Lacrimispora indolis DSM 755: one gene and its partner. The protein of the gene in region 2 interacts with the protein of the main gene of each other region in a pairwise test. Links are inferred from orthologs where the notes say so. Each region holds a gene or a part of one and is shown on either strand. Other genes may lie near its edges.

Region 1 (14,823 bases), 3.4 Mb from region 2 along the record:
CGACAACTGAGGTTTGCTCAGCTGGGTTTCCCCATTCAGATATCTCCGGATCAAAGGATATTTGCTCCTCCCCGAAGCTTTTCGCAGCTTATCACGTCTTTCATCGGCTCTTAGTGCCAAGGCATCCACCCTGCGCTCTTATTAGCTTAACCAATTCGATGTTCACCTGCGGGTGCGGGTGACTCATCTAAGATACATAGCGTTGTATCTCTGGTCTTAGGTTTGTTATTTCACCGTACGTTACGGTTACTTTAACGAGTTTTGTTTGGTTACATCTTACGATGTAACACCTCGGATGTCTTGATTTTGTTTTTATACTTTGACATATAAAAACTAATCTAGATATATTTCAATATGTGGTTTTCAAGGTACATGCGCGATGCAATCAGAAGCGTGCACAATCATATGGAAAACTGTGTTGAACACTTGTGTTCATAAGCAGTTTTTTATGTGATTGTATAGGCGTGGAACGCCGTGACTGAGAAAAGCGTCAGCTTTTCGAAGTGCACCTTCGTAACTACATCAAATGGAGATGGAGAGATTCGAACTCTTGACCCCCTGCTTGCAAGGCAGGTGCTCTCCCAACTGAGCTACACCCCCATAAATAATCTGGCACCCACCTGCTCTCCCATGCCGTCTCCAGCATAGTACCATCGGCCGCTTAAGTCTTAACCATCGTGTTCGGGATGGGAACGGGTGTCTCCCCTAAGCGCATCGGCACCAGAAATTTTACGTCTTTCTTAGTGTTTCCTTATTATTCTTTTTTACTTCTTTTGAAAACCAAAGACTCAACAGTATATAAAACCCTTACTTCTTCTTCCTTAGAAAGGAGGTGATCCAGCCGCACCTTCCGATACGGCTACCTTGTTACGACTTCACCCCAGTTATCAGTCCCGCCTTCGGCAGCTCCCTCCTTGCGGTTGGGTCACTGACTTCGGGCGTTACCAACTCCCATGGTGTGACGGGCGGTGTGTACAAGACCCGGGAACGTATTCACCGCGGCATTCTGATCCGCGATTACTAGCGATTCCAGCTTCATGTAGTCGAGTTGCAGACTACAATCCGAACTGAGACGTTATTTTTGGGGTTTGCTCCAGATCACTCCTTTGCTTCCCTTTGTTTACGCCATTGTAGCACGTGTGTAGCCCAAATCATAAGGGGCATGATGATTTGACGTCATCCCCACCTTCCTCCAGGTTATCCCTGGCAGTCTCCCCAGAGTGCCCAACTTGACTTGCTGGCTACTAAGGATAAGGGTTGCGCTCGTTGCGGGACTTAACCCAACATCTCACGACACGAGCTGACGACAACCATGCACCACCTGTCTGGAATGCCCCGAAGGGAAGGCCCCGTTACGGACCGGTCATTCCGATGTCAAGACTTGGTAAGGTTCTTCGCGTTGCTTCGAATTAAACCACATGCTCCACCGCTTGTGCGGGTCCCCGTCAATTCCTTTGAGTTTCATTCTTGCGAACGTACTCCCCAGGTGGAATACTTATTGCGTTAGCGGCGGCACCGAAGAGCTTTGCTCCCCAACACCTAGTATTCATCGTTTACGGCGTGGACTACCAGGGTATCTAATCCTGTTTGCTCCCCACGCTTTCGAGCCTCAACGTCAGTTACAGTCCAGTAAGCCGCCTTCGCCACTGGTGTTCCTCCTAATATCTACGCATTTCACCGCTACACTAGGAATTCCACTTACCTCTCCTGCACTCTAGCAACACAGTTTCCAAAGCAGTCCCGGGGTTGAGCCCCGGGCTTTCACTCCAGACTTGCATCGCCGTCTACGCTCCCTTTACACCCAGTAAATCCGGATAACGCTTGCCCCCTACGTATTACCGCGGCTGCTGGCACGTAGTTAGCCGGGGCTTCTTAGTCAGGTACCGTCATTTTCTTCCCTGCTGATAGAGCTTTACATGCCGAAACACTTCTTCACTCACGCGGCGTCGCTGGATCAGGGTTTCCCCCATTGTCCAATATTCCCCACTGCTGCCTCCCGTAGGAGTTTGGGCCGTGTCTCAGTCCCAATGTGGCCGGTCACCCTCTCAGGTCGGCTACTGATCGTCGGCTTGGTGGGCCGTTACCTCACCAACTACCTAATCAGACGCGGGTCCATCTCATACCACCGGAGTTTTTCACACCGTACCATGCGGCACTGTGTGCTTATGCGGTATTAGCAGTCGTTTCCAACTGTTATCCCCCTGTATGAGGCAGGTTACCCACGCGTTACTCACCCGTCCGCCGCTCAGTCAGTTTAAAATTCATCCGAAAACTTCATTTAAACCGCTTCGCTCGACTTGCATGTGTTAAGCACGCCGCCAGCGTTCATCCTGAGCCAGGATCGAACTCTCAAATTTAAGCAGATAGTCTTTGAAAGCGGTCGGTGATTTGCACAAAAGCCCGTTGGAAGTTTACTTCCATAAGGGATTTGGGGGAAATCAACGAACATTTGCGAAGCAAATGGTAGCGAATGAAGCAAAGCTTCATGAGCGTACCGCTTAGACCTGCCATTCGGTTCAATCCGGGGTCAAAATCAACTAACTAGCTAATTTTTTTCCCGTTTTACTTGTTGTTTGGTTCGTATACAATTACTTGTATTCGTTCTGAATTTTCTCATTCAAAGCCATCAAACAATGGCTTGTTTTATTAGAATTTTCAGGGTTTTACATACTGTTCAATCTTCTGTTTTCAAAGTGCTGTTTGCATCTGCCGGAAACTTTCATTCCCCAGATGCTGACGCAGAAGGAGGGATTTGAACCCTCGCGCCGCTACTAACGGCCTACTCCCTTTCCAGGGGAGCCCCTTCAGCCGCTTGGGTACTTCTGCAATTAGCTGATTTTTCTATGTTATTAGCGGCTAAAAACCTGCCAACGGAGAGGGTGGGATTCGAACCCACGCGCCCTTGCGGACAAACGGTTTTCAAGACCGCCTCGTTATGACCACTTCGATACCTCTCCAAATGTGCTTTTATATTCTAATAGAAGTCCATGCTTTTGTCAAGCACTTTTTTCTATTTTTCCAAATCTCTTGGAGGCCGATACTGCTTGTTTTGCTGCACTTATCAGCTGCAACTTGGATAGTTTATCATTGTTTGTATATTCTGTCAACACATTTTTACATTTTTTTCAAATTATATTTTAAAGCCCTATAAATGCTTTAAAAGCCATTGTTTTGCTTCCTCAGCTGTTTTAAAATCTTCTTCTGTCCCAGTCATATAACAGGCCGCATCTTCCCATACTTTTACCGGATAATCCGATGCCGGTATTGCAGAAACAACAAAGCGGCAGCATCTTTTTGAAATACAGTTTCTTAAATCTGACAGGTACATGCAGCCCGACTCTGCTGCTATCCGGTCCAAAAGCCCAGCCTTGGCGTTTTTGTCCTTCCCTATCCTGTTTGCTTCAGTTTTCATCTACTGTACCTTCTTTCATCTTTCCCGCCCATGCTTTTGGGCAGAGTCCGCCCCGCTTTACCGGGCGTAAAGGTATACCCGCAGGATGCTTCCTCTGATGCAGCCTCGACAAGATCTGACAGCCACCCAGCCCGCATGGCGGACTTTTCTGTATAATCATACATTAAATACTTTATATAACTAATAATATTGTAATGAATGCAACATGTCAAGTGATGGATTGCATTATTTACTACATATATTTCATTTAATGCAATACTATGGAATCAGGAGGAGCTACCTATGTATATAGATTTCAATTTTTCAAAACGTCTTTCCGAGCTTAGAGCCCAAAAAGGCGTATCTGCACGCGATATGAGTCTGTCTCTTGGGCAGAATCCCACATATATCAATAAAATAGAAAATGGACTAGCTCTTCCGTCCATGATGGGATTCTTTTATATATGCGAGTATCTGGACATTGAACCAGCCGAATTTTTCTCCCATGGCATCAGCAGCCCGGCAAAAGTAAGAGAGCTGATGGAGGATGCCCAGCATTTAAACAGAGAGCAGCTTGAGCACCTTCATTTAATCGTAAAGGATCTTTTGAAATCAGGAGGAAAAAAATAAAAAGGAAGCTGCGCTTACAGCATTCCTTTTATTTTTCCCAATGATTTCTTTTTATCAGCACCCCGGCAATTTCCATGTCTTCCGGTGTTGTAATCTTTATGTTGGCATAATCGCCCCGAATTAATTTCACCTTTTCCTGTGTCATGGTTTCCACCACCATGGCATCATCCGTTACTACCTCTTGATATTCTTCCGATGACATAAGCTTTTCATAAGCTTGAAGCACCAGCCCATATTCAAAGGCCTGAGGAGTTTGAATCAGCCATAAACGGTTTCTGTCCGGTGTCACGGAAGCAAATTCATTTTCATCGGAAACTTTAATGGTATCCTTAACGGGCATTCCGACCGCACAGGCTCTGTACATTCTGGCTCCATTGGAAGCTGCCTCTATGACCTCTTCGGTGACGCAGGGTCTGGCTCCGTCATGGATCAGCACATAGTCACAGTTTTTAACTGCTTTAAGGCCCTGGTATACGGAATGATACCGTTCCTTTCCCCCCTCTGTAACCGCAGTCACCTTTCTGAAACCGTATTTCTCTATGATCTCCTCCCGGCAATACCCGGCTTCTCCGGGTCCGGTCACCAGGATGATTTCATCTATCGAACTGCTTTCAAAAGCATGAAGTGCGTAATACAGCAGAGGTTTCCCAAAGAGTTCCAAGTACTGCTTATGCACCTGGCTTCCCATGCGTGTTCCTTTTCCTGCCGCCAATATGACTGCTGCTGTTCTTCCCCTGCTTTCTATCCGATTGCTTTCTCTTTCCTGTCCATGCTTTTTAGACATAAAGGCATCCTCCCGGCATATTACCTCTCCCCCAGTTTCAAGTTGGGGACCGCGTTTAAATCCCAACCGGCTCTCGCTCCATTGATATACTCATAATAAGCTGCAGTGCCGATCATGGCCGCATTATCGGTGCAGTAAACGGGTGACGGATAGTATAGGGAAATTCCGGCTTTTTTACAGGCAAGGTTCATCCCTTCCCGCAGGGCAGAGTTAGAAGCCACGCCTCCGGCTATGGCAACCTTTTTAAATCCATATTCTTTTGCCGCATCTGCCGTATGACTCACCAGTACGTCTACAACCGCATTCTGGAAGGAGGCAGCCAAATCAGCCACATTGATTTCTTCTCCCATCATGTTGGCGTGGTTGATGTAGTTTAATACAGCTGACTTCAAACCGCTGAAGCTGAAGTCATAAATGCTTCCCTCCACCTTTGCACGGGGGAATTTAATGGCATGGGGATTTCCTTCCCTGGCTGCCAGATCAATTTTCGGACCTCCCGGATATCCAAGGCCAACCGCTCTTGCCACCTTGTCAAAGGCCTCTCCTGCCGCATCATCCCTGGTACGGCCCAGAATTTCAAATTCTCCGTAATCCTTTACAACCACAAGATGGGTATGGCCGCCGGATACGATCAGGCATAAAAACGGCGGCTCCAGGTCCGGATGCTCAATAAAGTTGGCTGATACATGTCCTTCTATATGATGCACTCCCACCAGCGGTTTACCTGCAGCATAAGCAATGGCCTTTGCCTCAGCAACGCCTACAAGGAGAGCTCCCACCAGGCCCGGACCGTAAGTGACGCCTATGGCGTCCATATCCTCCAGGCGCAGCCCTGCTTCTAAAAGAGCTGCTTCTATGACCTGATTCATTTTTTCAATATGCTTTCTGGATGCGATTTCCGGCACAACGCCTCCGTATAAAGTATGAAGGGCGATTTGGGAAGAGATCACATTGGAAAGGACCTCTCTTCCGTTTTTTACTACAGCTGCCGCCGTCTCATCACAGGAACTTTCAATTGCAAGTATATAGACATCTTCCTCTGTATGGTTCTTTTTCATTGCCTCTCCCTCACTCCTCATCAAATTCCAGCTCTAAGGTCCAGGCATCCTTTGCCGCTTTGGCGCGGGGAAAGATTTCCCGGACTTTCTCCATATATTCCTCTGGCCTGGTAAGGGAGGGGCTGTAATGGGTCAGCCACATCTGCCTGGGCTGGGCTTCCTTTGCCAGCCTGGCAGCTTCATAAAAGGTCATATGCTTATATTCTCTTGCTTTCGTTTCCTTTCCGTCCTCACCGTACATGCCCTCGCAGATAAAAAGATCCGCCTCCTTTGCATATTCCGCAATCACAGGAACCGGTCTTGTATCCGTACAATAGGTGACCTTAAGCCCCCGTCTTTCCGGCCCTAAGACCATGTCAGGAGTTAAAGACCTGTCTCCGTCTACAATGGTTTCTCCTTTTTGCAGGCGGCTCCAGAATTTCTGGGGTATTCCGGCGGCATTGGCCCGGTCCACATCAAACCGGCCCTTCCTGGGGATGGAAATGGAGTAACCATAACAAACCACGTTATGGTTCACCCGGTAAGCATCGATCACATAAGGCCCGATTTTTACCTGCTCCCTGTTTTCGGAAAGCTCGATAAATTTCAAATCAAAGGGCAGCTCCGGCGCAATGGTCCGCAGGGCTCCCACCACACGCTCCAGGCCCTTTGGCCCGATAAGTGTCAGGGGTTCTGTCCTTTCCGCATTTCCCATGGTCAGGAGAAGCCCCGGAAGACCGCTGATATGATCGGCGTGATAATGGGTAAAGCAAATGATGTCAATGGGCTTCGGGCTCCAGCCCTTTTCCTTTAGCGCTATCTGGGTTCCTTCTCCGCAATCGATGAGAAGATCACTGCCTTCACATCTGGCCATCATGGCTGTCAGCCATCGGTACGGCAACGGCATCATTCCTCCGGTTCCCAGCAAACATATATCCAACATAAAATTTCCTCTCTTCTGCCCATGCTTTCCGGGCATCGAGGTATACCAAAAGGATGTTTCCTCTCTTCTGCCCATGCTTTCCTGGCAGGGCCCGTCCCGCTTTATGGGGCGTCGAGGTCTATCCGAAGGGTGTTTCCTCGCTTTGGTTTCGATCAATGAATGACGGTCAAAAAACCGCCTCATAAAATCATATCACAAAGCAGAGGCAATTAGCAACTATAAATATTCCAGCTGTTCTTCTACCTCCACTGGAATCTTGAATTCCTGGATGATGGCATCGTAACAGTCCTCACACAGATCAAAATGATGGATCTCCCCATCTTTCTCGGAGAAAAAGTCCCAGGTATGATTGATATTGATTACCCCCTCCCTGGAAACACCTTCTGACACGATAATTTTTTTGCCACAGCAGTTGCACACAACTGTTTCAAGCTGACCACCGTTTTTGTACTTTCTCATCTTCCTCTCACCTTTCCTTTTTCGCACTTACCAGTTAAGCCCTGTTTCCGCTTTGCATAATCTGAAAATAGGAAAAAGGGCATCCTTACTGGATACCCCTACATTATAAACGGAGTTTCCCCCTATTTTTAGTGGTAAATGTTTCATATCCGGCGGTTCCACATGATGACTGCATTTTCCTCAGGATCACGGTAATAATTTTTCCGGATGGTCTCCTCTTTAAAACCATAGGATCTATAAAGGTTTCTGGCTTTTTTATTGCTTTCACGGACCTCTAAAGACAAGGATTTTGCTTCCTTTTCTCTGGAATATTCCACCAGCTGGTCCATAAGTTTCTTAGATAATCCCCTCCCCCTGTATTCAGGAAGAACGGCGATCCGAAGCAGTTCCCCTTCCCCGGCAATGATCCGGAAGACGCAGTACCCAAGCAGGTCCCCCCCCTCTTCCTGTACCAGCCAGGTATCAAGGCTGCTTTCCAAACCTTCCTTGATGGATTCCAAGGACCATGGATCGGAAAAACAGATCCGTTCTATTTCATAGACTCCAAACACATCCTCCGGCCGCATTTCATGAACCATGGGCTTCTCCTCCTTTCATGGAAGTTCAATTCACCTTATGGCTTAGAACGGCTATGCCTCCCGCTCCCGTTCTGCCTGGGGCTTTCTTAAATAAACAGGGGCGTGTTCTTCCGCCGTAAGGGTCTTCCCCTCCTCGTAATACTTACAACCCAAGGCCGCCACTGCCGCTGCCCGCTGCCGGTTTAAATGAGCCGGAGCAAACAGGAAGGGAACTGTCATCTTTTCTTGTATTTGTTTTTTGTATACAGGGACGCCGTCTCCTAAGAACATCACTTTCTGTCCGGCTGCATTTAATTCTTCCACCAGTTCTTCAATGTCCATGGCGCATTGTTCCTTTATTATGGAAAAACCGTTCCGGTTATCATAAATGCCGGTATATACCTGATTCCTTCTGGCATCCATAATGGGGCAGACCCTGTAGGCACTGCCGTATAGGTTATAGGCCATGGCATCTACGGTGGGCACGGAAATCAGAGGCTTCTTTAAAGCAAGGCCAAGTCCCTTTCCCGTGGCAGAACCGATCCGCAGGCCGGTAAAGGAACCCGGCCCCCCGGAAACTGCGATTCCATCAATGGTCTCTAAATCCAGTTCCACCATTTTTACAATTTCATCCAGCATGGGAAGAAGGGTCTGGGAATGGGTCCTCTTAAAATTCACTGTATATTCCGCAGTTGTTACCTCGTCCTCCACAATGGCAACGGAAGCCACTAAAGACGAGCTTTCAATTCCAAGTATCCTCATTTACATTCCCTCCACGGTTATTTTCCTGTAATCAAAGCCTTTTTCCATGTCCTTTTCTATGGTTACGGTTATTACATGGTCAGGAAGAAGCTCCTTAATCAGGTTGGACCATTCAATAAGGCTCACTCCTTCTCCATAAAGGCAATCCTCATAACCGATCTCATCCATCTCGCTGACATCACCGATGCGGTATACGTCAAAATGGTAAAAAGGCAGACGTCCCTCCTCATACTGATTGACAATGGTAAACGTAGGGCTGTTTACCGGCTCCTCAATCCCAAGTCCTGATGCGAACCCCTGGGTAAATACGGTTTTTCCCACTCCCAAATCCCCATTTAAGCAGTACACAGAGGAAGGCCTGGCTTCCTCTCCCATTTTTTTTCCCAGTTCATAGGTTTCTTCTGGCTTCCAGCTTTCTATTACCATCATTTATATCCTCTTTCGCCTTTCAGGAGGCAGTTTTTCTTTAATAAGACTACGGATCTCCGTCTTTTTCTCTCCCAAAACGGAATCAGGCAGCAGATAGGCATGGACTCTGTCCATATACAGGATCATCATATCTCCTGCACGGTCCACCTTTCCTATGTTCTCCCAGGCAATGGGAAGGCTTTCCTCTCCCTGGGAAACCAGAATTCCTTCCTCATCAAAGGTAAGGAGCATGGAATTCTGGATCCTGGGGTTCTTTGCCTGCCTGGCTGCCTTTAGATAAAGAATGCCCGGCTGCCAGACCGTAAACATCAGGGCGCAGACGATCAGCAGCACCCGGTACGGGGTAGAATTGGAACTCCATGTGGTGATAAGTAGGAAAACAGCAGCAGCGCTGAAAATAATATTAAAAAGCCCCTGCAGCCCCTGATAGGAATGATACATAGAAAACTTCCACAGATCCTTTGCAGTCAATTTTACTTCTATCTCAATCGGATGTTTCTCTTCCACTCTTTTCTCCTTCCTGTGCTTTGGCACAGCAATTCCTGACATAATCTTTTTAATGAAGGCAGGGGAATTCAGTTTCCATTTATAGCTTCATGGTCAGTGCGATCCTCTTTTTCTGTGCGTCCACACTTATGACCTTGACCTCAACAATGTCCCCCACACTGACAGCTTCTAAGGGATGTTTGATAAATTTATCCGACATCTGGGAAATGTGGACAAGGCCATCCTGATGTACGCCGATATCCACGAAAGCGCCGAAATCAATGACATTTCTCACGGTTCCCTTTAAAACCATGCCTGGTTTTAAATCCTTCATCTCCATGACATCGGTGCGGAGAATGGGTGCCGGCATCTGGTCCCTGGGGTCTCTTGCCGGTTTTTCCAGTTCCTTTACAATATCCCGCAGGGTAATCTCACCGATTTCCAGCTGAGCTGCCAGAGACTTATAATCCAGGATTTTTTTGCCGATTCCGCTTAAGCCTCCCCGGGCCAGTTCTTTCAGATCATAGTCCAGCTTTTCCAACAGCTTTTTTGCTGCCTCATAAGTCTCAGGATGTACGCTGGTTCCGTCCAAAGGATTCTTTCCTCCCTGGATCCTCATAAAGCCGGCACACTGTTCGTAGGCCTTTGGCCCCAGCTTCGGAACTTTACGAAGCTGGCTCCTGCTGGCAAATGCTCCGTTTTCTTCCCGGTAAACCACGATGTTCTTTGCAATGGGTTTTGAAATGCCGGATATATATTCCAGCAGGGAAGCGGAAGCCGTATTTAGGTCCACGCCCACTTTGTTCACGCAGTCTTCCACAACGCCCTGAAGGGCCTCGCTTAAATGCTTTTGATTCATGTCATGCTGGTACTGGCCAACTCCAATGGATTTCGGATCGATTTTAACCAGCTCTGCTAAGGGATCCTGCAGTCTTCTTGCAATGGAGGCTGCACTCCTCTGGCCAACGTCAAAATTAGGAAATTCCTCTGTGGCAAGCTTGCTGGCGGAATATACAGAAGCCCCTGCCTCGTTTACGATGATATACTGAACCGGTTCCGGTGTTTCCTTTAGCAAATCCACGATCACTGCCTCCGATTCCCTGGATGCGGTTCCATTCCCAACGGAAATCAGGGAAACGTGGTATTTTTTGATCAGCTTCTTTAAAACGGCCTTTGCTTCCTCCACCTTGTTCTGAGGAGCCGTGGGATAGATGACCACGGTATCAAGGACTTTTCCGGTCTCATCCACAACAGCCAGCTTGCAGCCGGTCCGAAATGCCGGATCCCAGCCCAGGACTACCCGCCCGGCAATGGGGGGCTGCATCAAAAGCTGTTCTAAGTTCTTACCGAACACCCGGATCGCTCCATCCTCTGCCTGCTCCGTCAAAGAGCTTCTCACCTCCCGCTCAATGGCAGGGGCGATCAGACGGTCATAGCTGTCCACGATCACCTCTTTTAAGACAGGAGTGGTGTATGGGTTGTCTCTTACAATTACCTGCTTTTCCAGAAAACGAAGAATCTGTTCCACGGGAGCGAGTATTTTTACCGTGAGAATCTTCTCTTTTTCTCCACGGTTTAATGCCAGTATCCTGTGGCCTGCGGATTTTTTAATGGTTTCCTCGTAGTTATAATACATTTCATATACGGATTCCGCTTCTTCATCCTTTGCCGTTCCCTGAAGACTTCCCTGGTTCATGGTAGCATTCCTGATGTAGGTGCGGTATTCCGCATTGTCGGAAATCCGTTCTGCCAGGATGTCCTTTGCTCCGCTTATAGCCTCTTCCGGGGAAGAAACGCCTTTTTCTTCGGAAAGGTACTGGTCCGCGGCCTCTGTTAAGGGAGTCTTAATCATCTGAAGCATGATCAGATCCGCAAGAGGCTCCAGCCCCTTTTCCTTTGCAATGGTGGCCCTTGTCCTTCTTTTAGGTTTATAGGGACGGTATAAATCCTCTACAGCAACCAGGGTCTGGGCTTCCAATATCTTTTTTTCCAGCTCAGGAGTCAGCTTCTCCTGCTCCCTGATGGAGGAAAGGACCTGCTCCTTCCGCTCTTCTAAATTCCGCAGATAGCGGAGCCGCTCATCTAAGTTTCGCAGAACCTCATCATTTAAGGAGCCCGTAACCTCCTTCCGGTATCTTGCGATAAACGGGATGGTGTTCCCTTCATCAATGAGCTTAACTGCTGCTTCCACCTGTCCGCGGGTAATGGAAAGTTCTTCTTGTAATGCCTTTATTATATCCATGGCGATCCCCTTGTTTTTCAAAATTTATATACTGGTGACACAAAAAGATATGTCTGCATACCCTTCAACCTTTCCATTCTGATGAATCAAGGGATCCGAGTGCATATCCGGCTGATGCCCGGTGAAGCAGGGCACGCTGTTCAAACGGGAGCTGAAAGACATTTTCTTCCAGTCTTCATTCAACTTACTATTATAATTCATCAACCGGTCTAATGCAAGACCTGTCTGGACACGGGGGACTTTTCATGCTACAATCATACAATAGTATAACTTATCGAAAGTGCTTTTGCTTCCGATAATATGGTATATGAAAACGAGGTAAATCACGAATGGAAGAAAATCATAACAGCAACAACGGTATGCTGCCCCAGATCCGTCCCACAGGTTCTTTTCTGGCCTTCTGGTCCGTTCTTCTGGGCGGTATTGGACTGGCCAGCGACTGCATCCCCTTATTCAGCATCTGGAGTCTGCCGGCCGGTCTTTTTCTCGGCCTGATGGGCATCGCATGCGCAGTGCTTTCCAGACAGGGAAAACCCTTTACCCAGCAGGCCCAGCTCGGTCTGATCCTGTCTGTTATTTCCACAGTCTGCGGACTTATGATGGCATTGTTCATTATTTTTGTATATGATACCATGGACACCAACACACCTTTGGGCCACTACTTCAGACAGGTTTTTGAAACTGCCTCCCAGGCCCTTACAGCCACCTCTCCTTCTGGAGAATAGGGACTACCTCAAAAGAGGAAGCAGGTCCACACCTTTAAAGACCAGCATATAATTCTTGAAAATCCAATTGGCCGCCACGATCGCGGCCCCTGCCAGGATAAATATCCTGTCTGCTTTTCTTATATCCACGGAAGACTTTTGCCTTTTAACGGCAGCCCTTAGGATCATTTCCAAAAACAGTACAAAAACAGCATAAAGGACCAACGGATGATACTGAAAACTCATCCGTAAGTCCCCCTTTAACAATGACCGGATGGCCCGGGTCCCGCCGCAGCCCGGGCAATAAAGTCCGGTCAGGGTTTGAAACAGGCAGGGAAGCCCCAGGCCAAATAATTTTTTTAACCAGTTCATTTTTTGCAGCCTCTAATCCGCCAGATCAAAGGCATCATGGACCGTCCTCATAGCACGGTTTACATCTGCTTCATCGATCAAAACTGTTATCCTGATCTCAGAGGTGGCGATCATCTTAATGTTTACGTTAGCGCTTGATAGGGCCTCGAACATCTTTGCAGCCACTCCCGGATTGCCTGTCATACCTGCACCGATGATGGAAATCTTGGCTACGCCTTCCTCGCTTGTCACATCCTGAGCGGTAATGGATTCCTTATTTTCCCTTAAAAGATCCATGGTTTCCTTTAAATCGGTCTTTGCTACCGTAAAGGAAATGTCTTTTCGCTCTTCCCGCCCAATGGACTGAATGATGATGTCCACGTTAATATTGTTCTTTGCCAGGAGATTAAAGATCTTAAAAGCAATTCCAGGCGTATTTTTGACCCCGATTACTGAAATACGGGCTACATTCTTATCTGCGGCCACGCCGCTAACCAGCATTCTTTCCAATTTTGTTTCCTCCTTGACAACTGTACCTTCTGCTCTGGTCAGGCTTGACAGAACAACCAACTGAACTCCATAGCGCTTTGCCATCTCCACAGACCGGTTATGAAGCACCTTTGCTCCCAGGGAAGCAAATTCCAGCATTTCATCATAAGAAACCTCCGGAAGCTTTCTGGCATTTGGAACAATGTGGGGGTCTGCTGTGTATACACCATCCACATCAGTATAGATCTCACATGAGTCCGCATGGAGGGCAGCGGCCAGGGCTACTGCAGTCGTATCGGAGCCCCCTCTGCCAAGTGTTGTTAAGTCATCGTATTTATTGATTCCCTGAAAGCCTGTGATGATCACGATCTTTCTGGCCTCCAGCTCATGCCGTATGCGTTCCGTATCGATCCTCTTTAATTTTGCCATCCCATAAGCAGAGGTGGTGTGCATGGCCACCTGGGACGCATTTAAAGAAACGGCCGGAACCCCCAAAGAATTCATTGCCATAGCCATAAGTGCCACGCTGACCTGTTCTCCTGTGGCTAAGAGCATATCCATTTCCCTCTTTGGAGGGTTTGGATTCATCTCATAGGCTTTTGCAATGAGACCATCCGTAGTCTTTCCCATAGCGGACAGGACCACTACTACCTGATTGCCTTTTTCATATTCCTCAATGCAGCGCTTTGCCACATTAAAAATTCTTTCCTTGTCTGCGACGGAGCTACCGCCAAATTTTTTCACTACTAACATTGATGCCTCCTGGCGAAAAGTCAAGCGGATATTCCCATCCGCTTTGCTGTATGCTCATAAACTGTTACACCTTGTAAAGCGGAGATTCCAGCTCCGCTTCACGCCTTATCAGCGGGGCATTCAGCCCCCCGCTGATACAAGCAAGCCACCATGCCCGCTGTTTCGTTCTCCACAAACCGGAAGCAGGGGATTACTTGTTTGCATTCAATTCTGCGCGGATGCGCTGCCTGATCCCTGACAGCTTTTTCGCTTTTTCTTCATATTCTTCTTCAGTCATGACTTCAGTAAGGACCGCAAATTCATCCATATGGTCCAGTTCCACCACTTCCACCTTTCCGAATACTTCCTCCACTTCTTTCATGCGCTTTTCAGCGATCCCCTTGATTCTTACAAAATAGCGGAAGGAGAAGCTGTCTATGGCTGAAATGGCAAGGCTTTCCCTGTCCCAGCCCATTTCCACATGACGGCCATTGTCTTTCAGGGCTTCAATAATATCCGCGGCCACAGCGCTGGCTGTGGGAAGCTTTCCTGCTCCGCTTCCGTAGAACATGGAAGTGCCTAACATATTTCCTTTTACAAGAATGCCGTTATATACGTCATTTACCGAATATAAGGGGTGATCCTTTCCGATCATGACCGGGGCTACAAATGCATGGGCAATCCCTTCCCGGATTCTGCTTGAACCAAACAGCTTCACAGAGGTTCCCATTGCATCGGCATAGCGGAAATCCACATCCGTTATTTTTGTAATCCCTTCTGTATAAATATGCTCGTAATTGACCTCGTGTCCCGTTGCCACGGCTGTC
Region 2 (14,961 bases):
GAAGGAGTCTGCCATCCATTTCCATGGAAACCGGACTGCATTCCAGAATTTCAATTCCATCCCCCACTCCCAGGCCGCTTTCTGCGTCTGTAAACAATTCCCACAGCCTGCCATCCAGGTAATAAATATGGGTCACATAAACCGAATCCTCAATCTTCTGTTCCAGCTTAAGGACAGGGACCCCAGCCATCTCTGTGAGAGAAACCCGGCCGGCCTCATCCCCCTGCCTTACCTTATTGGCTATGTAGCTTAAGGCAACGCCTTTTTGATAGTTATCCTCTGCCCTGGCATTGATATTCTCATAGACTTTGCCTCCGATGAGCACCGAAAATAAAGCGCAGAGCACAAATACAAGAAACAGCAATATGGTAAAGAGAGTATTTGCCATCTGGCCTCTCTGGTTTTCTTTTCCGTTCAAATGCCCACCTCCCGGTTATGGTTCCTGGGGATTGACTGTAATATCCGGCATAAAATTGGAAGCAAAGCCGCTGTAAAACACATCATACCGATTCCTGTCAATCTGTATTCCATAATTTTCTTCCAGATACTCCACATTGGGCGGATATCTTCCCTCAATGGCATAACACTGCACAGAAGCCCTTCGTATGGCATCCCGAAGGGTTTCCGCTCCCCTAGCATCGGCCTTATTAGAAAAAGTGAGCACTCCTGACACAAAAAGAACCAGCACGCCTGCAAAGGCTGCCAGGAAAAACAGCTGGCCAAGAGCCTCCCTTGGAGACCTTTTCCATTTCTTCATCCAGATGTCCTCCTATCCGATCGCCGATAAAACGCTGACAAGTGGAAGCATGACAGACAAAAGCACCATCCCCACTGCAACGGCCAGCACTGCCACCACCGTGGGCTCGAACCGGCTGACCATGTGTTCCATGGCAGCATCCGCCTCTTCCTCATAGCTTCTGGAGATTTCCTCCATAACCTGATCCAGGCGGCCGCTTCTGGTTCCTACCTTTATCATCTGTGCATAAAAGCCCTTAAACAGCCCTGTATTTTTCATGGCGGTATAATAGTCGGTTCCTGCCTCAAGCTCCCGGCCACAGCCACTGATCTTTTCTTCCACGGCCCGATTCTCCACCAGCTGTCCTGCCAGTTCCATGCCCTTTTCTAAATCAAGCCCGCTGTGAAGTGTCAGGGCCAGAACCGCAGTAAAGCGCCGGTTGGCTATTGCCAGGGCCATACGGCTCCTTCTTTTCAGCCACTGGATCAGCCGTTCCGTTATCAGGAACCTTTTCCCTTTTCTGCTAAGGAGCCACAAAAGGGCGGCCGTAAGAGCCAGAAGGACCGAAAGAGCCAGGGCAGCCGCGCAGAATGCACCTCCAAGTCTTGTTGCAGCAAGAGAAACCGGCGACATCTCTGCCCCCAGCTGCTGGTATACATCTTCAAATATAGGCATAACCTTGGTGAATAAAACAAGAAGGACTACCAAAAGCATAAAGATCATGATGACCGGGTAGGTAAGGGTATTCCTGATATTCTTCATAAGAGTATGTTCTTTTTCATAATATCCTGCCAGGGATTCCATGATCTGGTCCAGGGTCCCGGTTTCCTCCCCCAGCTTTGCCATATGGATCACATAGAAAGGATAAACGCCTGTATTTTCCAGCACTTTCGAGAAAGGAATGCCCAGCTCCGCCTCCTCCGCCATCTGTATAAGAAGCTTTTTCTCTTCCTCCCATACCGCATCCTCCGCCATAACAGACAATCCCTCGTCAAGAGGGATTGCAGCATGGAGAAGAATGGATATTTGAAGGCAGAAAGCGGAAAGTTCCCTTGAGGAATACGGCTTTTTCGCTTTCGTTTTCATCTGTTGTATCTCCTTTAAATGAAGTTCTTTAGTACGTATATTTTGCCTTATAATTGGAGCTGTTTGTGATATATTGCTGTATGGCCGGGTCACTGTTTCCGGAAGATGCAAATGTCGGGTCCATAAGCTTCCAGTCATATCCGTCAAAATAGATGATATTGTCTACCCAGCCCTGGCCGTCAATATAAACATTGACCCACGCATGGTAAAGGCTGCCCGTATAGCCCACCACCAGCTTTGTGGGGATATCCTGGGAACGAAGCATTGCTGTCATAACTGCCGCATAGTCAAAGCAGATCCCCTTTTTCTGAGCCAGCACCTGATCCACATTGGGCAGATAGCCGGACTGAACGGAGCTTGCCAGCGCCGTATCGTAAGTGAAATTCTTGATTACAAAATTATAAACGTTGGTCACAACCCCAATGTCATCGGTTGCAGAAGCCGCCAGCTCCTCTCCCATTTTCACCACCGCACTTCCCGCGGAAAAATTCACATACTGATTAGGGTAAAGAAATGGATCAAACTGATCTGCAAGGGTCACATTGATATCGCTGCTGGATTTTATGGCATATTGGGTCCCCTGTACCTGCTCCAGAACCCGGACCGTGTATTTTCCGTTTCCTTCCGTCAGAGGGAAGACCTCATAGGAGGATCTGGCATTTAAATCATAGGAATACGTCTCTCCTCCGCCTTTTATCACCTGAACCTTTATCTTGGAGGAATTTCCGCTGTACTGGACCATCACATAGCCATGGCTTGTATTGGAAGCATCGATGAGCACAGAGCCGTTCCCATAGGTGACCGTTCCCGGAGCCTGAGGGATTCTCACATTGCTCCCGGCCGGTTTTGAATAAAGAGGAACCGCATCGTCCTCAATGGTCACCACAGTCTTCCACTCAATGCTTTCATCTGTACTGTCCGCTGCAGCAATATTACTGCCTGACACAAAGCCGCTGAAAGAAAACAGTATTCCGGCGCAAACAGCCGCCATAAACGTACCATTCTTTTTCATAATCATCATCTCTCCTCATCTATTGTCCCAAACGTTGTCTAACAATCTCATACGCCAGCACACCTGCTGCTACAGAAGCATTCAAAGAATCGATATCCCCCTTCATAGGTATGGAAGCGACCATGTCACATGTTTCCCTGACCAGTTTTCCCACACCGCTGCCCTCACCGCCGATTACAAGGCCGATTGGCCCCTTTAAATCAAGGCGGTACATCATTTCCCCGCCCATATCGGCACAGACAAACCACATTCCTTTTTTCTTCAATTCTTCCATGGTAGCCGTTAAGTTGGTGACCTTGGCCACCGGCGTATAATTAAGCGCCCCTGCTGAGGTCTTTGCAACCGTTGCCGTAAGTCCCACTGCCCGGCGTTTTGGAATAATGACCCCATGTGCCCCGGCTAAATTGGCTGTACGGATGATCGCCCCCAGATTATGTGGATCCTCGATCCCGTCTAACAGGAAGAGGAAGGGGGGCTCCCCTTTTTCCTCTGCCGCCTTTAATAAATCTTCCACTTCCGCGTATTCATAGGCTGCCGCATGGGCAATGACCCCCTGATGATGTCCTTCCTCGGACATCTGGTCCAGGCGCTCCCTTTCCACGAAATTAATGATGGTATCCTTCTTTTTTGCTTCCCGGATAATGGACTGGATCGGGCCATCCTGAACTCCCTTTTGCACGTACAGCTTATCAATCGTCTTTCCGGAACGGAATGCTTCCAAAACCGCATTTCTTCCCTCTATCGTAAATTCCTCTATCATTCCAGTTCTCCTATTCGTTCAAGTCCCTTTCCCACCAGGGTGACCAGCCGGTCTAAATCGCCGTTTAAATACAGATAGCCGCACAAGGCTTCAAATCCGGTGGCAGTCCTGTAATCGGCAACGGTTGCATGCTTTGCAGTCGTCACCGCCTTGGCATTGCGCCCCCGCTTGTATGCTGTCACCTCTTCCGGAGTTAAATCCTCGTCTTCAAGAAGCCGGCGGATGATCTCTGCCTGGGCTCCTGCATTCACCAGCCTGGCACTCTTCTTATGCATATTATGCACCTGGGTGCTTCCATGGTTCATAACCTTTGTCCGCACGATCAATTCATATACCGCATCCCCGATATAAGCCAGTGCCAATGGAGAATAGGATTTTATATCCACTTCCTTCAGCTTCAGCGTATCCTTAAAAAAATCAGAAAACCCTGACAGTGATGTTATATTCTCTTCCATTTTACACCTTCCCTGGTGTCCTCCAAAACGATCCCCTTTTCTAAAAGCTTTCCGCGGATCTCATCAGCAAGGGCAAAGTTCTTGTCTTTTCTGGCCTGCTGCCTGTCTGCGATCATTGCTTCGATCTCATCATCCAGGATCTCTTCTTTTTTTTCCGTAATAATTCCAAGAACATCGCACAGCCGTTCAATGGTTTTCTTTAAGTAGACCACATATTCTTTGGAACTGTCTTCGTTTGTGGTGGAATTGCTTAATTTTACCAGCTCAAAAATGGCGGAAATAGCATCTGCTGTGTTGAAATCATCATCCATTGCTGTCTCATATTTGGAAACCAGCTCCTGTGCGGCCTTTTTATCCTCACCTTCAAGAAGCTTTTCTGTTTTTGCAGAGGCCTCCAGTCCTTTTAATTTATCCACAGCAGTCAGGATTCTATCCAGCCCGTTCTTTGATGCTTCCATTAAATCGGCGCTGAAATTAATGGGGCTTCTGTAATGTGCGCTGAGCATAAAGAAGCGAAGAACCTGTAAATCATACTTTTCGCTGATATCCCGTACAGTGAAAAAATTACCCAAAGATTTGGACATCTTTTTATTATCAATGTTCAGGAAGCCATTGTGCATCCAGTATTTCGCAAATTCCTTTCCATTGGCCGCCTCACTCTGGGCGATCTCGTTCTCATGATGGGGGAAGATTAAATCTTCTCCGCCTGCATGAATATCGATTTGATCCCCAAGATATTTCTTGGACATTACGGAGCATTCAATATGCCATCCCGGACGCCCTTCACACCATGGAGACTCCCAGTAAGGCTCTCCTTCTTTTTTAGGCTTCCAAAGGACGAAATCAGATGGATCCTCTTTTCCGTCTTCTCCGGTCACTTTAATTTCCCGGAAGCCGGACTGTAAATCTTCCAGATTCTTATGAGACAGCTTTCCATACTCCTCAAAGGTTTTGGTGCGGAAATAGACTGTTCCATCCTTTGCTTCATATGCATGGCCGGATGCAATGAGTTTTTCGATCATATCCAGCATACCGCAGATTTCTTCAGTTGCCAGGGGATTTCTGGTGGCCGGTTTGATATTCAGACTTTCCATATCCTTTTTGCATTCCGCAATATAACGCTTGGAAATGGTGTCAGCATCCACCCCCTCTTCAATGGCTTTTTTTATGATCTTATCATCTATATCGGTAAAGTTTGATACAAAGTTTACCTCATATCCCTTATATTCAAAATATCTCCGGACCGTATCAAATACGATGATGGGCCTTGCGTTTCCAATGTGTATGAGATTGTAAACCGTTGGTCCGCAAACATACATCTTAACCTTTCCGGGCTCTAAAGAAACGAATTCTTCCTTCTGTCTGGATAATGTATTATAAATTTTCATAGTTTCTCCCTTTCCTCTTTACTGCTATGCTTTCCGGGCAGAGTCCGGTCCGCTGTATCGGGTGTAATGGTATACCCGCAGGGTGTTTCATCAATTCCGCTTTATTTCCCGCAGCCTCTGCAGCAGCCTCCGCAGCCCTCTGCCATGATCTTGTCGTCATAACAGTAATCTTCCATGGAGGTCAGCAGGACGATGGCCTGGGAGGTTATGCCCTCTCCTTTTCCGGTAAAGCCAAGCCCTTCCTCTGTAGTAGCCTTTACATTGACCTTTCCATCAGGAAGCTTTAAGGCCTCGCCAATGTTTTTTACCATCTCAGGCCGGTATGTCAAAAGCTTTGGCTTTTGTGCAATGACAGTGGCATCGATATTTTCAATCACATATCCCTGCTCTTCCAAAAGTTCGCCTACACGCTTTAAAAGTTCAATGCTGGATACTCCTTTATATTGGGGATCCGTATCCGGGAAATGCTCTCCGATGTCTCCCAGAGCTGCCGCACCTAAAAGGGCATCCATGACTGCATGGACCAGCACATCTGCGTCAGAATGGCCCAAAAGTCCCTTTTCATAGGGAATCTTCACGCCGCCCAGAATCAAATCCCTTCCTTCCGCCAATTTATGCACATCATATCCCTGTCCAATCCTCATAATTCTTCCTTTCTACTTTATTGCCCACGCTTTTTGGGCATAGTGGTATACCCGCAGGGTGTTTCTACTTTATTGCCCATGCTTTTTGGGCATAGTGGTATACCCATAGGGTGTTTCTTCTATTTAATATCTGTTTCTATACAATCATACGCAGCTTTTTGCTGATGCACCGAAGCTGCACGTCGTTTTGGCAAAAGCAGCTTTCTCCATCTACGTGAACTGCCATGGGACGGTCCATATGGATCATAACTTCCTCACAGGAATAATACCTGATGCCCCTATTTAAAGATTTCCTTCCCATAAGTGAACGAAGAAGAATAGGAACCAGCTTTCCTTTTTTCCTGTTGCTCATAACGCAGACAGACAGCAGCCCGTCCTCAAAATTCGCATCCGGGGCAAACTTAAACCCGCCACCCTCATAAGGGTGAATGTGGACGGATATAAAATAAGCGTTGCTGAACTCAACCTTCTGAACCCCGTTCAGGAGAATATATCCCTTTGAGGGCTTGGCCAGAATAAGCTGCCTGACTCCCACCAGGAGATAGGCAAACTTCCCGAGACAAAGCTTATGGAACCATCCCTTTGACTTAGAGTAAAGGATGCTGTGGCAAACGGCCGCATCCATTCCGATCCCGGCGCTGACCATAAAACGGCGGTGGGATATTTCTCCATCCCCGTAGGACAAAACTCCGTAATCCATAAGTTTGTAATATTTCGGATGCAGTATTTTCTTCAAGCAGCGGACCGGGTTCTTAGGGAGCTTTAAGCTTCTTGCCAGATCATTACCGGATCCGGCAGGAATATACCCAAGAGTAATAGAACCGCAAAAGGAAAGCCCATCCAGGATTTCATTTACAGTTCCGTCTCCGCCTACTCCTATGATAACACTTGATTCCCTGCAGCCTTCTGTCAGCTCTTTGGCAAATCTTCTGGCATCTCCCGGCTTCTCCGTAAGAAAGGCCTGATACTCCGCATGGCAGGCTTTTAACATTCTTTCTATTTTTTTCCAAATGTTTCTTCCCCGCCCGCAGCGTGAGTTCGGGTTTACAATAAAATAGTACATGGAATCCCTCCACTTTTTGCTATTTGTTAGTATAACATAAAACAGAAGAAATGAATATAAAAATTATGGAAAAACCCATTTGCACTTATGCCCGGCAAAAAAGAGCGGCTCTGTCCTGACTGATATATCCAGTACGGACAGCGGCGCTCTTTCCTGTAACCTTGTATTTATACTGCTTTTCTTATAATATCTCATTCTTAAACGATTCCACATCATCAATCAAAATTGCCTTTGCCCGCTCCAAATCACCGGACTCAATGGCCTCTACCAGATGGACGTGGTTGCTTCCGTCGGAGACCTTGCTTTCATTCCATAGCTTTGTAAAATACTGATTGGATATCCTGGTACAGATATTCATGGCATCTGCCAGGGATTTCTGTATATAGCTGTTTCCGCAGTAGCTGCACAAGGTTCTGTGGAAAAGATTATTGGCTTCCCAGTGGATCTTTGAATCCCTGGTTTCGGTAATCCGTACCGCCTCTTCATTTTGACGCTTCAATTCGTCAATCTGTTCTTTGGTAAGGCGGAAAAAACACAACTCCAGAGCGCCCAGTTCAATCACTTTCCTGTATTCTATAATCTCCATAATCTGACTTGGAAGTATGGCAGTCAGCTGGTAGCCGAACCTAGGAATGTTATTAAGCACCTCTTCACTGCACAGCTGTACCAGGGCTTCTCTCACAGGAGTCTTGCTGACCCCGTATTTTTCTATGATCGTTCTTTCATTAATAATATCATTTGCCTGGTAGACGCCATCCAGAATATCTTTCATGATACCCTCATACACCTGGTTTTTTATAGATTGGCCCTGCATCATGTTTCCCCTTTTTCTTATCGTTAATTTAGCCTTTTACAGCCCCCGCCATCATTCCAGACTTCTGAAATGTCTGCAATATTAAATATAACACAATTATTGGAATAATTACAAGTGTTGTGCCTGAAAGAATTACCGACCAGGGCGTTGAAAGGCCCTCGCTGACAGGAAGCAGTGAAATGGTTACCATCAGAGTATATTTCGCCTGTTTTCTCAAGTACAGCAGAGGCCAGAAAAAGTCATTCCATCTGGCAATCAAGGTTACAGAAGCCCAGGAAGCCAGTGCCGGTTTAATGACCGGCAGAATAATTCTCCGGAAAATTTCAAAATCCTTGCATCCGTCTATTTTAGCCGCCTCGATCAGTTCGTCAGGAACATCGCTGATATACTGGTGCATATAGAAAATACCTACAGCCGTGGCGATACGGGGGATTACCAGAGACCACAGGCTGTTAATCAGATTCAGTTTCTTCATGATGATAAACAGCGGAACTGCTCCTACCTCCGGAGGCACCAGCATGGTTGCAATAACAAAATAAAACAGAAAATTTCTCCCCGGAAACTTGTATTTTGCAAATGCAAATCCTGCCAGAGCACAGAAAAATAAGGAAGTCACAGTCCCCATAACAGTGGTAAATACGCTGTTAAAGAAATTGGCTGCCACAGGTATCATGGAAAACAGCTTGTTAAAATTACTCAAAGTAGGTTCAGCAATCCAAATGGACTGGAACCCGCTGATGCTTTCTGAAGTTGGCTTAATGGAAATCAGGCACATCCATAAAATAGGAAGAATGCAGACCAGGGAAATGATTATCAATGCTCCATGAACCCCAAAGGATGCCAGATTTTTCTTACTCGTATATCCCATATACTCTCCTCCTATAATTCTCCCTGTCTTTTTTTCACTGTCATCTGTATCATTGACAGGACCGCCAGTATCATAATAAGAATCACGCCGATAGCGGATGCATAACCCATGTTGAAAATATTGAATCCAGATTCATACATGTACTGGAACAAGGATGTGTTGGACGTGCCCGGTCCGGGCAAAATGTAGGATTCATTAAAAAGCTTCCAGCTGTCCACGGTAAGGGTAATGGAGCAGAAAAACAGAATATTGCCCAGGGATGGCAGGGTGATATAAAAAAACTGCTTCCATTTATTGGCCCCATCTACAGTCGCCGCTTCGTAATAATCCCTGGATATGTTTAGCAGGCCGGAAAATACAATCATGGTAAACCAGGGAGTATTCCTCCACACATTCAGCATGATCACCGGAATCCTGGAATACTTAGTGCTGGTGAGCCAGGGAACCTTTTGAAAGCCAAGAGTGACTAAAAGCTCATTAAACAGGCCCACATTCTCATCAAAAAGCATACGGAAAATCAACCCCATGGCAATGGCCGCACAGATATTCGGAAGGAATGTAACTGTCTTGAAAAATGCCCTTCCTTTTAAAATATCTGAATTTAACAGACTTGCAATGAGCACAGAAAGCACCAGTATGAATATCAGGCCTGTAATCCAGTATACAACCGTATTCTTAAGAGCATCCCAGAACATGTTGTCAATCAGCAGCTTTTTATAGTTGCCAAACCCGCAAAACTCCGGCGTACCGATTCCCTTCCAGTTCGTGAAGCTGATGGCAAAGGTCCAGACGGCGGGGATCAGCTGGAATACAAGAAACAACAGAAAAAAAGGCAGTATGAACAGATAGGGAGCTTTATATTTATTCAATGTCTTAAGCATGTGATCTCTCCTCATATTTTACAACTAAGAAAAACGCATTTGGAGTTTTTTAGTTGATGCGGCATTCGCCCGATGTATATGCATGCATATTCGACCGGCTCATTGCCAAAAAACACAAGGGGAAGGCAGGTCCTTCCCCTCATAAAGTACCTTTCTACTTAACGATTTCTGCCTTGCCGATCTTTGCCTTTAAGTTCTTATCCATATTGGCAATGGCCTGATCCATGGTCTGGTTGCCTGCCACGTAATTCTCCAGCTCTGCTGAAATAATTCCATCTGCCTCTGCATCCTGAGGTGTGACAATCAGGTTGGTTGCGCCGTTTTCCAGACACTTGCCCTCTATCTCCCGGAAAGACATGCCGCCATAAAAGCTGGAAGGCTCTTTCCAGAAGTCATCCTGAAGCATTTCTATTGAAATAGGGTTGGCATATGGAGCATTCTGGGCTTCCATGGATTTTACCCATGTGTTTCTGGACTGGGTGTCAAAGGTAAAATCCTTCCACATCTGTTCCAAAAGTCCGGCATATACGTTATCACCCTTGTTTACAATACAGAAATAGGAGGATACGGGCGCACCTGCCTTGCCTACGCCTTCAAACACAGGGGAAGACATGACCCGCCACTGTCCTGAAGTCGTCTGGCAGTTCTTCCTCATAAACTCATCCCAGAAAGCACCGATGTAGAAGGTCGCCACTTTCTGTTCGTTGATTGCATCATATAATGCAGGCTCCATGATTTCAGATTTTAACAGGAGCCCTTCTGAATAGAGGGTGTCCAAAGTTCCCAAAGCCAGCTTTGTCCCTTCATCTTCTCCGATTACAATGCCGCCGTTATCATCCCAGATTCTTGCATTTGCCTGAGGCATAAGACCTCTTCTTCCCCAGTACCTCCAGGTCCTGCTGCCGGGGCTGATGTAGGACAAATACACCTCACCGTTGCTTTTTTCCTTTAACAGGCGGCCTGCCTCCACATAACCGTCAAAGGTCTCCATCATTGCCGGGTCCACACCGTACTTTTCAAAAATGTCTTTGTTATAGAATAACACATTGGGACGCACCGACTCCGGAAGTCCGTAAATCTTGCCGTTAACTGCAGCATCATTGGCGGCACCTTCCACCATCTTATCTAAGTAGGGCTGCAGGAACTCTGTCTCATCCTTTAATATTCCTGCCTTAGAAAGGTCCATGATGTTCACCGGATCTAAGTATGTAGCATCAGGAAGGTCGTCATCTGCGCCTGCCAGTGCAGTCATGGTGATTTTCTCACGGCTCTGTGCATGCCCCTCTGTCTGCACGATCTCAATCTTAACATCAGGAGCAATGTCTTTGTGGTCAGCCAGCCAGGCATCATAGTACTCCTTAAGATACTGGGGCTGGCCTGTGCCGTAGATGGTGATGGTACCTGCCGGATATACGGTTTTATCCCCGGCCGTACCTTCTTCCTTGTCTGCTGACTGAGTGCTGTTGCCTGCGGCTGCCGTCGTACTGTCTGTACCGGCGTTGTTTCCCCCACAGCCTGCGATCATGCCTGCTGTCATTACTGCCGCCAAAAAGCTTGATGCTGTTCTTTTCATCTTTTTTCCTCCTTTTATATCTCTCTTGCCGCTTCTGCTATTGCACGGATCCTGTCATAAGGAATCTCTGTAGGAAGTGTGCAGTCAGCGCCAAGAATGAATGATGTTTTTCCATTATCACGAATTACCTTTTTTGCTTCTGCCTTCAGCTCATTGATCGTCCCTTCTACCATAACACCGCTTCTGTTGGCAAGCCCGCCCATGACGGTTGTGCCCTGGAAAAGCCTCTTCCCTTCATCAAGACTGAAATCAGTCTCATAAATTCCCCAGTTTACCACATCAGCCAGGCTGTTAAAGGATTCGTACCTCTTCATGTTTAAATTATTTTTACACATATGAAGAAAGTTCATACCTCCGGCTTCTTTGGAAGCTTTTAATATCTCCTTGTCAAAGGGCTCTATCATTTCCGAAAATTCTTCGTCAGTGAAGTAATGCTTCTCTCCGCCTAATGCTGCGTAATAAATTCCATCCAGTCCAATCTCCTTATATTTTACTGCCAGCTGGCACATCCCATCTGCAATTCTCTTAAACGCTTCCAGAACAGGCTGTTTCTTCTCCCTGATATGGGTGCAGAATAATTCTCTTACGCCCTCATAGCCATAACGTCCCTCAATGGGGTGAATGGCTGATGCACAAATTCCGTGAAGTGTGCCAAGGGAAAATGCATCCGGATCTGCCTGATCCAGGATTCTCTTTGCCATTTCAATCTGGCTTTTCAAGAAACCATCATGTAAGGAATAAGTGGGTATTTTATTCCAGTCCTCAGGAGTCCTGATCTCCCCTGCATCCGGAACCAGGTTCTCATTCATGATCTTGATGATATCCGTATCTGTCTGACGGAAAAATTCAAGATGAGACTGAACTCCCTTCTCCCCTTTCGCCTCGCTTTCCGGAAAGTGCAGCGAAAACCCGGTGGGCACATAATCCACTTCTTTTCCCTGGATCGCTGCCAATACCCGTTCTCTCTTTGTCATAATCATATCTCCTTTGTTCTGCTGTTTATACCACTGATATTATCACTGTTATGATCAATTGTCAATATGATCTCCGTCACTTTTTACACTTTTCATCATATTTATTTTTAATTTTGTGCACTTTGCCTCTCCATACAGTTTCCCGGCCAAGGCTCAATGCATCTTTTTTAAAATGTTGTATCCCATACCACCAGCTTAATTGGAACAGTTTCATAAATTTTCTTTTGCCTCCATGGGGTGTCCCTGAGTTTCTACACGAATACACAAAAAAAAGACATCTGCTGTAAAACAGATGTCTCCAAAAGTAGCGGAAGGGAGATTCGAACTCTCGACACCACGGGTATGAACCGTGTGCTCTGGCCAACTGAGCTATTCCGCCATATTTAATTTTATGAATAAGCAAATTTGCTTATCAATGGGACCTACAGGGCTCGAACCTGTGACCCTCTGCTTGTAAGGCAGATGCTCTCCCAGCTGAGCTAAGATCCCAGTGCTTGTCTTGGTCAGGAGCTCTTTATTTTCTCTTGTTCCCGACTGCCTCATTAGTATAATATTAATTGTATTAATTGTCAACACTTTTTTGTCAATATTTTTCATTTTTTCCTGTTCCACTGTTTGGCCCTTATTTTCCAAGGGTTTCCGCCATTTTACTATGCAGGAGGGCAACGAGGATCTGCCGGTATATCCCTTTAACTCACAAACTCAAGGTGGAAAAATGTTTTATTTCTGCATTATTCTCCATGGAGAATATCAAACAGTTCCTGATAATAGGTTCCATATATACTTCCCTTTCTCCAGATAAATGTAAAGTCATGGGTCAGGTGAAAATCCTCCAGTTCTATTCTTTTCAAAACTCCCCTGTTTAATTCCTCCTTAACAGCTGCTTCATATAGAAATGCGATCCCCTGCCCTTTTGCCGCCATCTGCTTCATGGCCCCGATGTTGCTGATTTCCATTATATTTGAAAAATCCTGAAGCAATAAATTCTTACCTTCCAGATAGCGTTCAAAGACATACCTGGTCCCTGAGCCAGGCTCCCTGATCAAAAGTCTTTCCAAAAGCAGGTCCTCCAGTTTACTTACAGCCCGCTGAAAACTGTAATCCGGCCCGCAGACCGCTGCAAAGGGTTCCGAGGCAAAGACCAGAAAATCATATTCCTTTTTCTGGAAAAACCCCTCCACCAAGGCAAATTCGATCTCCCCGTCATTGAGCTTTGCAAACAGCTCCCTGGTATCCCCCACCACCATCCGGACCGCTGTCTCAGGATAAACACGAAGGAGACGTATCAGCGCCTGGGGCATCACATACTCCCCGATGGTCATGGTGGCTCCAAATACCAGACTCCTGCCTTTTCCTGACTGCTGTCCCATGATCTTCTTTAAATGCAGTTCATCTGCCTTCATGGTTGTGGCAGCAGATAAAAATGCTTTTCCGGCCTCCGTTAAGCCCACCTTTTTTCCATTGTATTCAAACAGCTTAACCCCGTACCTTTCCTCTAGGTAATGAATATGATGGGATACTGCAGGCTGAGTGATGTGAAGTTCACTGGCAGCCTTTGTAAAGTTCATGTACCGGCATACCGCAAGAAATGTATCCACCCGAAAATCCAGCATAACTTATTTTCTCCTTTTTGATTGCTTCATTAACCATAACATATTTTTATTGTTTCATAAATATAAATAATTTTATTTTATTATTCTTTTCCAATATAATAAATTCAAATCAACAAGGAGGATTTTACCCATGAAAAAATACGCCCCAGGCGTTCTTCTCTGCCTTTTTATATCCGCTCCCGCGTGGTTTTTAGGAAAAGCCTTCCCGGTCATCGGCGGCCCTGTGTTTGCTATTCTCATAGGCATGGCTATGGCCCCCTTTGTAAAAAGGAAGGATTTTTTCCGTCCCGGAGTGGCCTTTGCTTCTAAAAAAATTCTGCAGTATGCTGTGGTTCTCTTAGGCTTTTCCATGAATCTGTCCACGGTTCTTCAAAAGGGCAGGGAAGCCCTTCCCATTATCCTGGCAACCATCACCACCTCCCTGGTGACCGCATTCCTTCTTTCCCGCAGATTAAGGATTCCAGGCAAAAACGCCATTTTAATCGGCGTCGGCTCCTCCATCTGCGGAGGCTCCGCCATTGCCGCAACGGCTTCCGTCATTGATGCCGATGACAGTGAGATCGCCCAGTCCATTTCCGTCATCTTTTTATTCAACATTGCGGCAGCTCTTCTATTCCCTGCCCTTGGTACGGCTTTGGGCCTTTCCAATGAAGGCTTTGGCCTGTTTGCCGGAACTGCAATTAACGATACCTCATCTGTAACAGCTGCTGCTTCCGCCTGGGATGGCATGTACGGGAGCAACACCCTGGAAGCCGCCACCATAGTAAAACTGACCAGGACCCTTGCCATCATTCCTATTACCCTGTTTTTGGCATGTTACCGGGCCAAAAAGGAAAAAGAGATTTCGGAACCAGCCATAAGTATCCAAAAAGTACTTCCGTTTTTCGTACTCTTTTTTCTGCTGGCTTCCATCATCACGACAGTGTTTTCCCTGCCGGCCCAGGTCACAGATCCTTTAAAGAACTTAAGTAAGTTTTTCATTGTTCTGGCCATGGGAGGCATTGGGACCAATACCGATCTGGTCAAGCTGATCCGGTCAGGAAAAAGGCCTCTTTTATTAGGCTTTTCCTGCTGGTTTGGAATTTCTGCAGTAA

What was found.
Region 1: the proteins of rlmB (region 2) and tsaE interact in binary tests that used the Escherichia coli proteins (3 or more experiments, as listed by UniProt). The link is inferred for Lacrimispora indolis DSM 755 from one-to-one orthologs.

What each region holds. Positions count from the first base shown.
Region 1 is NZ_AZUI01000001.1:2,817,500-2,832,322, reverse strand. The notes cover bases 7,277-10,137. They hold tsaE (tRNA (adenosine(37)-N6)-threonylcarbamoyltransferase complex ATPase subunit type 1 TsaE), read right to left. Parts: upstream 8,990-10,137; coding sequence 8,564-8,989; downstream 7,277-8,563. Other genes in these bases: K401_RS0113510 (Tex family protein), read right to left, coding at 9,579-10,137; K401_RS0113515 (YcxB family protein), read right to left, coding at 8,993-9,499; tsaB (tRNA (adenosine(37)-N6)-threonylcarbamoyltransferase complex dimerization subunit type 1 TsaB), read right to left, coding at 7,874-8,563; rimI (ribosomal protein S18-alanine N-acetyltransferase), read right to left, coding at 7,388-7,822. Also shown: K401_RS0113565 (hypothetical protein), read right to left, coding at 3,146-3,412; K401_RS0113555 (helix-turn-helix domain-containing protein), read left to right, coding at 3,695-4,021; ispD (2-C-methyl-D-erythritol 4-phosphate cytidylyltransferase), read right to left, coding at 4,050-4,805; tRNA (adenosine(37)-N6)-threonylcarbamoyltransferase complex transferase subunit TsaD, read right to left, coding at 4,826-5,863; K401_RS0113540 (ribonuclease Z), read right to left, coding at 5,874-6,785; K401_RS0113535 (hypothetical protein), read right to left, coding at 7,002-7,244; more of K401_RS0113510, read right to left, coding at 10,138-11,720; K401_RS0113505 (hypothetical protein), read left to right, coding at 12,050-12,445; K401_RS0113500 (DUF2752 domain-containing protein), read right to left, coding at 12,449-12,796; K401_RS0113495 (aspartate kinase), read right to left, coding at 12,809-14,017; K401_RS0113490 (homoserine dehydrogenase), read right to left, coding at 14,208-14,823. UniProt on the Escherichia coli protein: Required for the formation of a threonylcarbamoyl group on adenosine at position 37 (t(6)A37) in tRNAs that read codons beginning with adenine.
Region 2 is NZ_AZUI01000001.1:6,248,893-6,263,853, forward strand. Bases 1,725-4,723 are described here. They hold rlmB (23S rRNA (guanosine(2251)-2'-O)-methyltransferase RlmB), read right to left. Parts: upstream 3,595-4,723; coding sequence 2,854-3,594; downstream 1,725-2,853. Other genes in these bases: K401_RS0130260 (type II secretion system F family protein), read right to left, coding at 1,725-1,822; K401_RS0130265 (transglutaminase-like domain-containing protein), read right to left, coding at 1,851-2,834; K401_RS0130275 (Mini-ribonuclease 3), read right to left, coding at 3,591-4,049; cysS (cysteine--tRNA ligase), read right to left, coding at 4,034-4,723. In the rest of the region: K401_RS0130250 (DUF4860 domain-containing protein), read right to left, coding at 1-418; K401_RS0130255 (hypothetical protein), read right to left, coding at 434-757; more of K401_RS0130260, read right to left, coding at 770-1,724; more of cysS, read right to left, coding at 4,724-5,437; ispF (2-C-methyl-D-erythritol 2,4-cyclodiphosphate synthase), read right to left, coding at 5,539-6,081; K401_RS0130290 (diacylglycerol/lipid kinase family protein), read right to left, coding at 6,218-7,144; K401_RS0130295 (GntR family transcriptional regulator), read right to left, coding at 7,326-7,961; K401_RS0130300 (carbohydrate ABC transporter permease), read right to left, coding at 7,987-8,826; K401_RS0130305 (carbohydrate ABC transporter permease), read right to left, coding at 8,838-9,707; K401_RS0130310 (ABC transporter substrate-binding protein), read right to left, coding at 9,862-11,280; K401_RS0130315 (uroporphyrinogen decarboxylase family protein), read right to left, coding at 11,295-12,254; K401_RS0130335 (LysR family transcriptional regulator), read right to left, coding at 12,986-13,867; K401_RS0130340 (YeiH family protein), read left to right, coding at 13,998-14,961. UniProt on the Escherichia coli protein: Specifically methylates the ribose of guanosine 2251 in 23S rRNA.